DNA from 3 places in the Pseudarthrobacter sp. MDT1-40-2 genome. Region 2 is predicted to be linked to each of the others. Evidence: riboswitches for the same ligand, from Rfam matches in the RefSeq annotation. Region 2 holds a riboswitch; each other region holds the start of a gene.
What was found. A riboswitch is a leader RNA that binds a small molecule or an ion and turns the genes downstream of it on or off. The one in region 2 is predicted to bind cyclic di-AMP.
Positions count from the first base shown of each region.

Region 1: another riboswitch for cyclic di-AMP. It lies ahead of AC50X5_RS06160 (aggregation-promoting factor C-terminal-like domain-containing protein); the one in region 2 lies ahead of AC50X5_RS14225 (C40 family peptidase).
Region 3: another riboswitch for cyclic di-AMP. It lies ahead of AC50X5_RS00715 (LysM peptidoglycan-binding domain-containing protein); the one in region 2 lies ahead of AC50X5_RS14225 (C40 family peptidase).

Region 1 is NZ_JBWZCL010000002.1:8,775-13,126, reverse strand. It holds gene AC50X5_RS06170 (phosphatase PAP2 family protein) at 1-494, shown strand, start outside; gene upp (uracil phosphoribosyltransferase) at 528-1,163, shown strand; gene AC50X5_RS06160 (aggregation-promoting factor C-terminal-like domain-containing protein) at 1,288-2,127, opposite strand; cyclic di-AMP (ydaO/yuaA leader) riboswitch at 2,132-2,310, opposite strand; gene AC50X5_RS06155 (winged helix-turn-helix domain-containing protein) at 2,967-3,818, shown strand; gene AC50X5_RS06150 (SixA phosphatase family protein) at 3,915-4,352, shown strand, end outside.
Region 2 is NZ_JBWZCL010000005.1:48,648-52,999, reverse strand. It holds gene AC50X5_RS14235 (HNH endonuclease) at 1-112, opposite strand, end outside; gene AC50X5_RS14230 (NlpC/P60 family protein) at 319-1,083, opposite strand; gene AC50X5_RS14225 (C40 family peptidase) at 1,182-1,883, opposite strand; cyclic di-AMP (ydaO/yuaA leader) riboswitch at 1,945-2,123, opposite strand; gene AC50X5_RS14220 (M23 family metallopeptidase) at 2,252-3,088, opposite strand; cyclic di-AMP (ydaO/yuaA leader) riboswitch at 3,092-3,299, opposite strand; gene AC50X5_RS14215 (iron-dependent transcriptional repressor DtxR) at 3,480-4,175, opposite strand.
Region 3 is NZ_JBWZCL010000001.1:155,969-160,320, forward strand. It holds gene AC50X5_RS00705 (aggregation-promoting factor C-terminal-like domain-containing protein) at 1-922, opposite strand, end outside; gene AC50X5_RS00710 (GNAT family N-acetyltransferase) at 1,102-1,668, shown strand; cyclic di-AMP (ydaO/yuaA leader) riboswitch at 1,753-1,920, shown strand; gene AC50X5_RS00715 (LysM peptidoglycan-binding domain-containing protein) at 1,924-2,766, shown strand; gene AC50X5_RS00720 (ribonuclease Z) at 2,872-3,762, opposite strand; gene AC50X5_RS00725 (DUF3072 domain-containing protein) at 3,805-4,068, opposite strand; gene AC50X5_RS00730 (DUF2231 domain-containing protein) at 4,110-4,352, opposite strand, start outside.

The DNA of each region.
Region 1 (4,352 bases), on a different contig from region 2:
TCCTGGTGGCCGGCGCCGCCGCCGTATCCACCACGGCCACCACCGTGGGTAAGGGATTGGTAGGCAGGACCCGTCCGGACCATATCGACGCCGTCCCGCCGTTTGAAACCTCCCCCTCGTTTCCCAGCGGGCATACCCTCAACACCACGGTGGTCATCGGGGTGCTGGTCTACGTGATGTGTCTCCAGTTCGATATCCTCTGGGCCAGGATCACCGCCATCACTGCAGGCTCGCTGTTCATCATCGCCATGGGTCTCAGCAGGGTGTACCTGGGCCATCACTGGCTGACCGACGTCGTGGCCGCCTGGCTGCTGGGGCTGGCGTGGCTGGGGATAGTGATTTTGGCACATCGGCTCTTTTATGCCATCGCCCGCCGCGAGCACGTGGGTCCGGTCCCGTCGTTCGACAGGCCTGTAGTACGGGACGTGGTGCAGGAAGAGATGACCTCCAACGCGGAAGACTCCGGCCGGCCCGGCGGACCCACCCGGCAATGAAACTCCGAGTGACCGGATGATAGTTTTGACCTCATGCGCACACTCGTCGTGGACCACCCGCTGGTCGCCCACAAACTCACCGTTCTCCGCGATAAAAACACCCCGTCGCCGGTCTTCCGGCAGCTGACCGAGGAACTGGTGACGCTCCTGGCCTACGAGGCCACACGCGATGTCCGCACCCAGGACGTCACTATTCAGACGCCCGTTGCCACCACCATCGGCACCGCGTTCACAAAGCCCACGCCGCTGGTAGTTCCCATCCTGCGCGCCGGCCTGGGCATGCTCGAAGGCATGACCAAGCTGGTTCCCACTGCGGAGGTCGGTTTCCTGGGCATGGCCCGCGACGAGGAAACCCTGGACATCATCACCTATGCCGAGCGCCTCCCGGAGGACCTCACGGACCGGCAGATCTTCGTGCTGGACCCCATGCTGGCCACCGGTGGGACCCTGCGCGAAGCCATCAAGTTCCTCTTCCGCCGTGGCGCCTCGGACGTCACGTGCATCTGCCTGCTGGCAGCGCCGGAGGGCCTGGCCAAGCTGGAAGAAGAGCTGGCCGACGCCAACGTGACCATTGTGCTTGCGTCCATTGACGAGAAACTCAACGAGAAGGCTTACATTGTTCCCGGTCTGGGCGACGCCGGCGACAGGCTCTACGGCGTAGCGGGCTAAATTCGCCTTGGACAGATGTAAGGGCCGGCCCCAAACGGAGCCGGCCCCTCCCTGCGTCAGACCCCGGGCCAGCCTGTCCACAGGGACCACTGGAAACCGGAACTAGCGTGGCGTAGGAATTTTTTTAGTACCAGTTGTTGGAAAGGTGGAAGTCCAAGGCGCCGCACGGGGACTGGTAGCGCTCCTGGATGTAGTTCAGGCCCCAGTTGATCTGGGTGCGGTAGTTGGTGAGGTAATCAGCACCGGCGCTCGCCATTTTCTCCGCCGGCAGTGACTGGACGATTCCGTACGCGCCGCTGGTGGGGTTGGTGGCAGTAGTGGTCCAGTCCGATTCCTTGGTCCAGAGCGTGGTCAGGCACGGCATCTGGCCGGCGCCCCAGCCGTAGGAACCCAGTTGGCTCAGCGCGTAGGCCTGGGCACCAGCGGGGTCGTTAACGGCAACAGGTTGGGGGGCAACAGCGGGAGCGGGCGCAGCAGCGGGAGCGGGCGCCACGGGTGCTGGCTCCACGGGCGCCGGAGCGGGAGCAGGTTCTGCCGGTGCAGCAGCGGGAGCCGGTTCAACAGGCGTCTCCTGGGAAGGAGCAGGTGCCGGTGCCGGATCCGCTTTCATGGCAGACTGCTCGGCTGCTGCTGACGCAAGCGCCTCGGCGGGAGTGGAGTTTGCCGCCGACTCCGGCAAGACAGCCTGGACGACGGACGCCGGCACCATCGGATTACTGCCCGCTTGACCGGCAGCGGCGGCGCCGATGAGCAGGGCGCAGGACGCCGTTACCACGGCAGCGCGCCGGGCTACACCCAGAACGGCGGTGCGGCGGCTGGGTACCGGGTGCGCCGAGTCAACAACTCGGCTGCGGACAGTGCGGGTGGAACTTGTTGGAATGGCGGTTGATTCAGCGGTGCGGCGTCGGCCATGGGCTTGCTCCGTACCGTTTTTCACGCGCGCGTGATCCTGGTATTCAGTCATGATGATTTAGCCTCTCAACGCCTGCGGAGTTAGCTGTCGGATTCGGATGAGGTCATCCGGCCACGCGGAACAATCACGCGATGGCTTCACCCCTAGGGCGACTCGTGCCCGGGACTGTGGGTTCCCCGCCTCTGCCTGATCATGAGGAATCCGGGTGGCGGCAGAGCTCGGCATTCACCCGGTCATGCAGCCGGAACGGTGGCCACACCCCATCCACGGTACAGGGGATTGCCACCTGAGTCACAATTTGGTAACGGAGATCACGGCAGGCAGCACCCGACTCTCCGCTTGGTTCCGCTCTTTGGACGAGGGGCCGCCCGGCCCTCACGACGCTGCTTCCTGAATCGCTGGACTTTTGGGGAACTTTTACGTGCAAGTTAATCCAGTCAATTGAGAACTGAATAAAAAACGAATTAAAGCGTGCATATCGTCGTAAAATTCGCTGGAATAGGAGTTTCAGTCCTCGTTAGCCCAAAAGTGCGGGCAGTCAAGACCCCTCAGCGAATCGTGATGTGCACCACAAAGAACGGAATCGTCTCACTATGCGGACTAAAGCGTCCATTGTTACTTGCAAGTTCTTATTGTTACGTTGCACACTTCATTTGTGAACAAGAACTCAACAGCACCTGCAACTGCAGATTACTGGCCCAGCACACCTGCTGCTGCCGACATGCGCTGTTGTCGAATGCACGCCTAACTGTCAAACCCCAGAGAGTTTTTAGGCATTCGTCCCCAACAAGCCCAGTGCCGGGCAACCTCCCCAGAATGTGTTCCAACAGCTCTGGGGAACTCAGCATTCGTGCCGCGATAACGGCCATTCACATTGAGGTAAGCATTCCATGTCAGTTGCATCCGGATACGTCCACATCTCAGTCCGCAACGCCAACAAGCCGGCCCAGCCGGCCGGCCTCCGGCAGGGCTACGCCCCCGGATCGGGCAGCGGTTTTCCCTCCGCCTCCAGCTACGCGCCGCAGGGTTACAACCCCAACTCCTATGGTCAGCTCCGGGCCGTGCCTGCCGCGGAAGCGACGCCCATGACCGCCCCCACCCCCGTCATTGCCGGTCCCGGCAGCGGTGTCCGCCCGGTCGCCAACGACACTGTTGCCCGTGGATTCGTCCTCTACATGGGCATTGACGAGGAGACTGCAGCGGCCGCAGGTACCTCAATTGCCAAGTTGGCGCAGGAAATCCGGGCCTACGCCCAGTCGCTCGTTACAGGTGCCGAGAGCTATGCCGCCGTGGCAATCGCTCCCGCCAACGCACCCGGCTCAGCGCTCGACGTCGTACGTTCCACCTTCGGCGACCCCACAGTGAATGCCAGGCAGCGCACCGACAATACCCGGTTGCAGCAGGCGCAGGAGCCGCGTCCCTCCGGTGTCCTGATTGATCTGGCCCGCCGCGAAGTGCACCTCGATGGCGAATCGCTGAACCTGACGTTCAAGGAATTCGAACTGCTCAATTACCTCGTCGAGAACGGCACCCGGACGGTCGGCCGCGATGAACTCCTTGAGGGCCTGTGGCGCAACGCGGATGAGGTCCCCAACGAGCGCACCATCGACGTCCACATCCGCCGCCTGCGCTCCAAGCTGGGCCGCCTCGCCAATACGGTCCGCACCGTCCGTGGCCAGGGCTACCGGTTCTACGAGCACCCCGAGGTCGTCGTTTGGGCAGCACCGGAGTACTCCATCTAGCTTTTGCTGCACCGAAAGCGCCTGTCCCACCGTGGGATGGGCGCTTTCGCTTTACGCTCCCGGTTACCGTGCGGACAGCGAGGATAGGGTGGGGGCATGAGTGAGCATCACATTCGGCGGCTGATTATCATGCGCCATTCCAAGGCAGACTGGCCTGGCGGTGTGGATGACCACGACCGTCCCTTAGAGGAACGCGGCCACCTGGAGGCACCGCTGGCGGGCCGTTGGCTGGTGGATCAGGGCGTAGTTCCCGACTTCATTCTTTGCTCCAGCGCGCTGCGCACCCGGCAAACCTGTACCTGGGTGTGCTCGGAACTGGGCGACAAAGCGCCAACGCCCAAGCTGGAAAGCGGTCTCTATGCCGCGCAGGCGTCGCGCATGCTGACGGTGATCAACCATGTACCGGATACCGTGACCACGCTGATGGTCATTGCGCACCTGCCTGGCGTGCAGGATCTTGCCGTGCATCTGGCCTCGCGCGATTCGGACCAGGATGCCTATATGGATGCGGCCACAAAATATCCCACCAGCGCG
Region 2 (4,352 bases):
CCTCCCCCTCGGCAACCACACTGGCTTTTCCTGTGAGCACAAGCACCAGCGCCCGGCGGAAGGTGATAACCGCCAGCGGTTCATATCCAGCATTCAGAACGAGAGTGCGCATGCACATACCTCTTCACGGCCGCACCCGTCAGGGGCACGAGGGCCGGCTGCCCTCGGCATGTCCGGGCTATGGATCGACAAGTCCAGAGTAAACACCGCAGGCCGTTTAGGGCTAATCGGGCGTCCGGTAAATACCGTGTCCTGCAGTTAAATGCAGCAGGGACCCCCACCGAAGTGGAAGTCCCTGCCGCATCTCACGGGAAGCTGTTAGCCGTTGACGCGGATGAAAACCGGCCCGGAACCAACGTTGACGCTGAAGAGGACCGTCTGGTTGCCGTTGTAGCCGCCGTGGACGGCCTGGCCGTTTCCAGCGTAGATCGCAACGTGTGCAACGCCCGCGCCACCGTCGGCGTAATACACGACGTCACCCGGCTGGGCCTCGGCTGCGCTAACGGTGCGGCCCAGGGACAGGTAACCGGCAGGCCAGTCGTGGAAGTGGATGCCCACTGCTGCCAGCGAATTGGTGACCAGCATGGTGCAGTCCTGGTTGACGCCGATCTGCGCGTAGGCGGCAGCCAGGATGGTGGAGTTGAGCCCGGTGGAAGCGGCGGCCGGAGCCGGGGCAGCCTTGGAAGCGGCCACAGCCTGCGGGGCCACCGGCGCTGCTGCGACTTCTTTTTCCGGGGCTGCCTTGACCTCAACAGCAGGTGCCGGCTCTTCTTCGACCGGAGCCGGCGTGGTGGTCACGGCAGGCCGCTCAAAGGAGATGGCGATGCTGGAGGCCGCGGTGATGACTGCCGGTACCGATGACCGGACATCCACCGAGGAGGCCGTGGCCGCTTCACGCTGAATACCGGAGTCAGCGGCGTTGGCGGCAACGCCGCTGCTCAGAACAAGGCCGGAGGCTGCTGCAATGACAGCGGCCTGGCGGCCCACTCCGCCGGCGTTGTCGCCGACGGCCTTGGCAATGGTGGCCAACGCGCTGGTCTTGGTGACCTCAGCGCGGTGCCGTGCAGACGCACTTGTTGACATGGGGGATCTCTCTTTCGAATCCTCTAGCCGGTTGGGCGGCATGAGGTTTTGAGCGTTGCGGCGTTATTTTGGTACGCCGGCAAGCCCCGAACGGGAATTTAGCGGAGGGTGTAGAAGGAGGACGAACCCGTGGCGGCTACCGAATGCAGCAGCGTGCCCTGGGACGGGTTCAGCGCGCTGATCATCATGCCGTTGCCGACGTAAATGCCAACGTGTGCGCCACCGTTCTGCATGACGAGGTCACCCGGCTGCGGGTTGCCCGTGGGGGTCATGGCGTTCCAGGCACCGGTGCGCGGGATGGAGATGCCAGCCTGGGCGTAGACCCACTGCGTAAAGCCGGAGCAGTCCCAGCCGGCGGGAGTGTTGCCACCCCAGACGTAGGGGCTGCCGATGCCGGTGTAGGCAATAGCTGCCAGGCCTGAAGCTGCAGCCGAGGTGGCAGCCGGCGCTTCGGGAGCTTTGGTGGTGACTGCGGTAGCGGCAGTGGCGGTGGCGGTTGCGGTGGCCCCTGCAGCTTCATCGTCTTCATCGTTGGACCGGGGCTCAATGACCTCAATCACAGGGGCGGCGACGGTGGTGATCACGGGGCGTTCGAACGACACGGTGGCCGTCGGGGCGGCCGTGACAGCCAGCGAGGTCTGGGAAGCCGACTCAAGGGAAGCGGAGACGCCTACCGTGCTGTCTGCTGCGTTGGCCGGAAGGCCGATGCTGAGGATAAGGCCGGAAGCTGCTGCAATAACCGCTGCCTGGCGACCTACGGTCCCGGCATTGGCGCTGACGGCCTTCGAAACAGTTCCCATGGGGTTGGTGCGCACCGGCTGGGCGCGGTGGCGCGCAAGATTATGGCGTGACGACACGTAAGTAGCCTCTCCCAATGCCTGCGAGGTGAGCTGTCGGATTCGGATGGGAGTTCACCCGGCCGCGCCGCTTCCAAGGAAGCTTTGCGACTTAACCCCAAGGCCTTCCAAAGAAGGCCATATTTGGTTCCCCCGTCTCTGCCAGACGATGTCATGCGAACGGACCTTGGGCGGTGGCAGAGTTAGGCAATCCACTCAAGAACGTCAACTTCGGAAAAGTTGACGCGGTTTAGACGGTACAGCAGTTCTTCTTCAATGTCACATTCAGGTCACGGCGTGTTGCACAGAACCGAGAGCCGTTCATCGTTTGGTTACAGCCAGCCGGCGGGATCAACGACTTCACCGTTGACCTGCACCTCAAAGTGGAGGTGGCAGCCGGTGGAAGCGCCTGTGGTGCCGCTGAAAGCCACGACGTCGCCCCGGCTGACCTTCTGGCCTACCGTGGCTTTGAAGGACGACAGGTGGTTATAGGTGGTCTCCAGGCCGTTACCGTGATCCACTACAACGCGGTTGCCGCCGCCATAGGGGTGCCATCCCGCGAAGGTGACAGTGCCGGTTGCTGCGGCGAGCACTTGGGTGCCGCACTGGGCAGCGAAGTCGGTTCCACGGTGGAAATCGCCGGTTCCGCCCGTGATGGGGCTGACACGGTAGCCATAAGGGGAAACCGTGGTCAGTGACGCCAGCGGGCCGGCCAGGCTGCCCACGGAGGCGGCCGGGGTCACGGCAGACGCGGCCTGGGCGCTGAGGAGCTGCTTGAGCTTTCCGTCAGGATCGCCCTGGGTAGTGACGGCCGTGCGGCTGAAATCGACCTGCGCTGCGGATTCCGCGGAAATATCGGGCTGTGGCGCAGCAACAACGGCGGCAGAAGCGCTGGACGCAGCGATGGGAAGGGCGGAATTGGCGAGTACCGGACTGGTCACCGGGACGGTGATCGTCAGGAGCAGGCCCGTGGCGGCAAGCCCGATTCCGGCCTTCTGGCCAATGCCACTCGCGGCAGCGAAGTCAGTAAGCTGCCGGAACGGGCTCCGGTGGCGGCGCGCTTCCCGTTGCGGGTCCCGGGGACGGTCCGCGAGGGGGACTTCAGCAACCCGTGGCTGCGAAGCAGAGCCGACGGCGCGACGGCGGCCCCTGTAATTCTGCGTGCTCAAGTATTTTCCTCTCTGGAAGCCTGCGAAGTTAGCTGTCGGATTCGGATCAGAGAGTTAGCGACCCGGCCCGCAAAGCAGGTCATCTTGACGCACAGATATCCAGGGGATTCGTTTATCAAAAGGACTGCCGCTGCGGACTTCACCCCAAGGCCGCTCGAAAACGGCCGATTGTGGTTCCCCCGCCCCTGCCAGAAGGTGACTCGAACAACCGGTCCGCTGGCAGAGCTAGGCTTTCGGACCAGATAACGCTTAGGTATCGGCGTCGAAGATTAACTATAGGCGATGAGACCGAACAGTAACAATTCCGTTATAAAGGAAGTTGGCTTACCATTTCGCGCCCGCGATCCGTCAGGCCGGTTGCCCATGAAGCAGGACAGAGGTTAGAGGACAATCAGGAGAGCTTCACAAAAACGTGGGCGGCAACTTCCGGCGGCAATTCGAGGGCGCCTTCGATGCCGGCAACCCGGACCGAGATGTACTCGCCCACGCGTTCGAGCGTGACGTCGGTGCCGGGGCGGATCCCGCCCTCGTCCAGCTGGACCAGCAGCTCAGGTTCAACCTGGATGGGCTCCGCCAGCCGGCAAACCCGCACGGTGGACTCCGGACTATAGGCAGCCATGGCTTCCAGAAGGTTGATCACGCCGTCCGTGAAGGCGGAACCCACTTCGCCGCCCAGTGCTGCCAGGCCCGGGATGGGATTGCCGTAAGGCGACTCGGTGGGGTGGTCCAGCAGTTCATAAATCCGCTGTTCAACGCGCTCACTCATCACGTGCTCCCAGCGGCAGGCCTCGTCGTGGACATAGGCCCAATCCAGGCCGATGATGTCCGACAGGAGGCGCTCGGCCAGCCGATGCTTGCGCATGACCTCTGTGGCACGCTTACGGCCTGGCTCGGTGAGTTCCAGGTGCCGGTCGCCTGCAACAACCACCAGGCCGTCGCGTTCCATGCGGCCGATGGTCTGCGAAACCGTTGGCCCCGAGTGGCGCAGCCGCTCCGCAATGCGGGCGCGAAGTGCCACGATGTTCTCTTCTTCAAGCTCCAAAATGGTCCGAAGATACATCTCCGTGGTATCGATCAGATCCGTCATCCAGCTCAGCTCCTTGAGCGCAGTCCCATGCGTTCGTCCACCGTATCGCGTACTGATAGCGCGTCGCTTATCAGGTCCTCAGCTTAGCCTATTTTGAATTACTCCGGATAATCCCCGGGTGGTGGCCGGCCCCCAAAAGTCCCCACTGTGACAGCTCCAGTTCCCGGAGGACAGCGT
Region 3 (4,352 bases), on a different contig from region 2:
CGGCGGCAGGCGGGGCGGGCGGTGCAGGGGCGGCAGGTGCCGGGTTGGCGGATCCCTGAACCGGACGGCCAACAGCCGCATCGCGGGCAGCGGCCGCTGCCTGTTGGCGGGCTTGTTCCTCCGCAGCGGCGCGCTTAGCGGCCTGGGCGGCCTGGTAGGCCGCGAGCGCCACCTGACCGTCGCGGAATTCAGACTCGACAGTGGCCGTCGTTCCTTTCAGGGAGGCCAGTTGGGCGGTGAGTTCGGCGCTGTGCTTCTGCTGCTCCTCCAGATGGGTGGCCACGGCGGCCTGGGCGGTACGCGCGGCATCCAGCTTCGATGTGGATTCGGTTGCAAGGCGCTCGCGCTCAGCCTGGGCTACGCGTTCCTGGCCGGCCCGGGCCCGGGCTGCTTTTTCTGCAGCGGCGGCCTTTGCTACCAGTGCCGCTGTTTTATCACCCACCATCTGAACGATGTTCAGGCCGTGGACGCTGTCGGACTGGACGGCGTCCAGGGCCACGAAGATGCCCATGTTGGTGCCGCCGGTTTTATAGGACTCGGCTGCGAGGCCACCGATTTCTTTCTTGTAGCGGGCAAGTTCGGCGCTGGCCCGAGCGGCCTGGGCGGTAACCAGCTCGAGCTTCGCTGTGGCCGCAGCAAGGGCATCCTGGGTTATGGCGTACTCTGCGGCCGAAGCCACCGCCGCGTCTCCCAGCTCTTCGGAGTGGGACCGGAGCCCGTCCAGCAGTCCGGTAATGGTGGCGATTTCGGAGGCAGTGGCCGACTCATTCTGCTTGGCCTTTTCGACGTCCTGCCAGCTGGGGTAGCCGCCCGGCGGAGCCTCGTCTGCGGTGGCTGAGGGAAGCACGATGGTACCCGCAAGGGCAAGCGCCAGGAATCCCGCGAGCAGGGGACGTATGACTCTGAAGGCAGAAGGAGGCATAGTTCCCCAGCCTACCTGCACGACTGAAGCGGACCTTTGTGGATTCACCTGGTCGCCGCACCGCATCCAGCTAAGACGCTGGACCCCAGGAAAAGCATTCGGCACACCAAATGGACAATGGTCCGGGCCCACTGACAGGCTGTCATCAGTATCACGCGGCAGCTTCACAAAGGTCAAAGATGCAAAACCACACTATCGAATTCACTATCCGGCCAGCCCTGGGCGTCTCGGAATATCCTGCCTTGGTCGAGATCTGGCGCAGCGCCGTTCGCGCTACGCATGACTTCCTCGAAGAAGCCGACTTCAAGCGCATCGAAGGCAGCCTCGCTTCGGCTTACTTCCCGGCCGTGACTCTGGTCGTGGCCGAACATGGGGGAAGGCCTGTCGGCTTCGCAGGCATTGCAGAAGGAAACCTCGAAATGTTGTTCGTCTCGAATGATGTCCGTGGGAATGGGATTGGCAGCGCACTGCTGGCTGAAGCAATTGCGAGCAACGGGGTTGCCAGAGTCGACGTGAACGAGCAGAACCCGGACGCTCACCGCTTCTACATCAGCCGAGGATTCGTGCAGGTGCGCCGTAGCGTGCTTGACGGTGACGGCCGCCCCTACCCGATCCTGCATCTGGAACTTCCCGATTTAGTTAGCCGGCGCGGGTCGCGAGCAAGAAAACGAGACGTATATGGACACGTGACATCGGAGGGACTCGACACGCCGAAAAGCCCATTCCGTTATCCCAATGTGACATAGGGGCGGAGAAGAAGGTAATGTCGATGGGTGTCCCGCCCAACTCGGGACATTCCCGCCAGTATGCCGAGCCCTGCCACTGGATCCGGGACCCCATCGCTTGATCATGGCAGGGACGGGGGAACCAAGTTTCCGCGGCTTCATTTCTGAGGCCTTGGGGTTAAGTCGGTTCTGCTCTGTTCAGCAGAGAACACCGGCCGGGTATCTCCTACCCGAACCCGACAGCTCACCCCGCAGGCATGGGAGAGGCAATCAACCGTGTCAAAAAACGCTATCACCGCCCGTCACCGGGCAACCCCTGCCGGCTCAGTCGCCCTTGCAGGCCTGAGCCACTCGGCCAAGTCCCACGCCCTTACCGTTGGTCGCCCGGCCCTGGCCGTTGCCGCGGCTTCCGGACTGATCTTCGGCATTGGCGCCCCTGCCCAGGCAAGCGTCAACGCAGTGGATGAGTCCGGTTCCGTCACCGTTCAAGCGGCTGCAGCAGCACCCGTCGCGCCGGCAGCAGCTGTTGCGGCCGACATCCATACCGTGGTTTCAGGTGACACCCTGGGCAAAATTGCCGCAGCGTACGGCGTTAGCCTGAACGACGTTCTGGCTGTCAACGGCCTGGGTCTGACCACGATCATCTACCCCGGTGACCAGATCCAGATTCCTGGTGCAGGTTCCGTAGCAGCAGCACCGGCTGTGGCAGCACCTGCAGCAGCCACCACAGTCGCACCGGCACCCGCCCCGGCTCCGGCCGCCTCGGCGGTCAACATCACTGCAATGTCCTCCACTGCAGCGTCAACCGGTACCGGTACCGGAGCAGCCCTGCTGGCAAACGCGTACAGCCAGCTTGGTACTTACCAGGACTGCACCGCGATGGTTGAAAAGGCCCTCCGGTCCGTCGGCATCAGCGTCGGCGACATCGCTCCCAGCCACTTCTTCGCCTTCGGCAGCGTTGTTTCCACCCCGGCCCCCGGTGACCTGGTCATCACGGCCGGCCACGTCGGCATCTACGCCGGTGACGGCCAGGTCGTCAGCGGTGGCGTGGACGGTAACAAGACCGAGGTCCACTCCATTAGCTGGCTCAGCGGAGCTTCCTTCGTCCGCGTTGCGTAACTCTTAGCGCAGCTGGTACCGGCCCTCATCCTCACCGTCACGTTGACGGCGAGGGTGGGGGCCGCTCCTCTTTAAGCCGGCACCCACCTCCATGGGCTGCTGGGACTACCGCTGCCGGCGCTTGGGAAGCCCGATCCTGTCCATGTCCATAGCCGCGATAACCGCGGAACTTGCCGCCCGCGAAGCCGCCTGACCGGCAAGGAGTGAGGTATCGTCCCCGTACCGCGAAGAGAAGTGCGTAAGGACCAGCGTGCCGACGCCGGCGCTGGCCGCCAACTTTCCTGCCTGACCGGCGGTGAGGTGGCGGTATTCTTCCGCGAGCGCAGCGTCCTCATCACTGAAGGTTGATTCGGCCACGAGTAGATCAACGCCGGATGCCAGTTCCTCAGCCCCCGCGCATTCGGCCGTATCCATCACAAATGCGAAGCTTTGCCCTGGCCGCGGAACACTGACGTCCTGCAGCCGCACCCCGGCCAGAGCCCCATCCCGTTGCAGGCGCCCGACGTCCGACCCGGATATCCCGGCCGCGGAAAGCCGCTCCGGCAGCAGGCTCCTGCCGTCAGGTTCCGTAAGCCGGTAGCCGTAGGTCTCGATACGGTGCTTCAGCGGCCGGACCTCGAGGCCATCGGCTATGGCCCCAGCGCCCCCGTGCGGGTGGAACTGCAGGTCAAGGCCCGGGGTCGCGACCGATACCAGGGCACGGACCACGTCTTGGCCCGACGCCGGATAATGCAGATGCACGGGGTGCGTAACGCCGTCGAGCGCCATGCGCGAGAGCACGCCCGGCAATCCGTAGCAGTGATCGCCGTGCACATGGGTGAGGCAGATGCGCGTCACCTGGGTGACTGAGATGCCTGCGTGGATCATCTGCCGCTGCGTCCCCTCACCCGGATCGAACAGCAAGCCGTCCCCATCCCACCGGAGCAGGTAACCGTTGTGGTTCCGGGTCCGGGTGGGAACCTGCGAGGCAGTGCCGAGGACAATGAGTTCGCGCATGTTTTTGATGGAGCCGCCAGGCTCGGCTGGCCAGCTGCCGGCTCAGCCTCCGATTTGCTTTTCGACGCCGCCGCCGGAAAGTCGGCCGCTGCGCTGCTGCAGCCGGTCAATGTGCTCGGAAGCCTCGGCTTTACTGATGTCAGCTGGGATCTCCTCGCCAGCTTCGCGCGCCAGTGTGTCCAGGTAGCTGCGCTGGGCAGCCGTCATGGGCTCGTCGCCCGTCACCCATTCCTTGGGGTCGCGGTTCAGGCCTGCGTCCGGTTCGGGAACAGGGCTGCCAAGTGTCTCGTTGTCTGAACTGCTCATAAAATCCACCTTAGAACAGGCCCGAAGGGCATTGTTGTTGACTAGAGCTTCTCGCCCCCGCCGGCACCCCTGACGGAGATTCCGGTAGTCAGCTTCGCGGGAGCATCAAGGTTTGCATCGTTATCGACACCTACGCCCAGCCGGCCCACCAGCTCGCCGCCGAGCCAGCCCGTGGCAAAGGAAATCAAAAGAGCGATGATTTCCAGGATCAGAACAAAGGTGGAAGGGACATTGGCTTCCGTTCCCGCCCGCATAATCCAGCTCACCGCGAAAAGTGCGAGCAG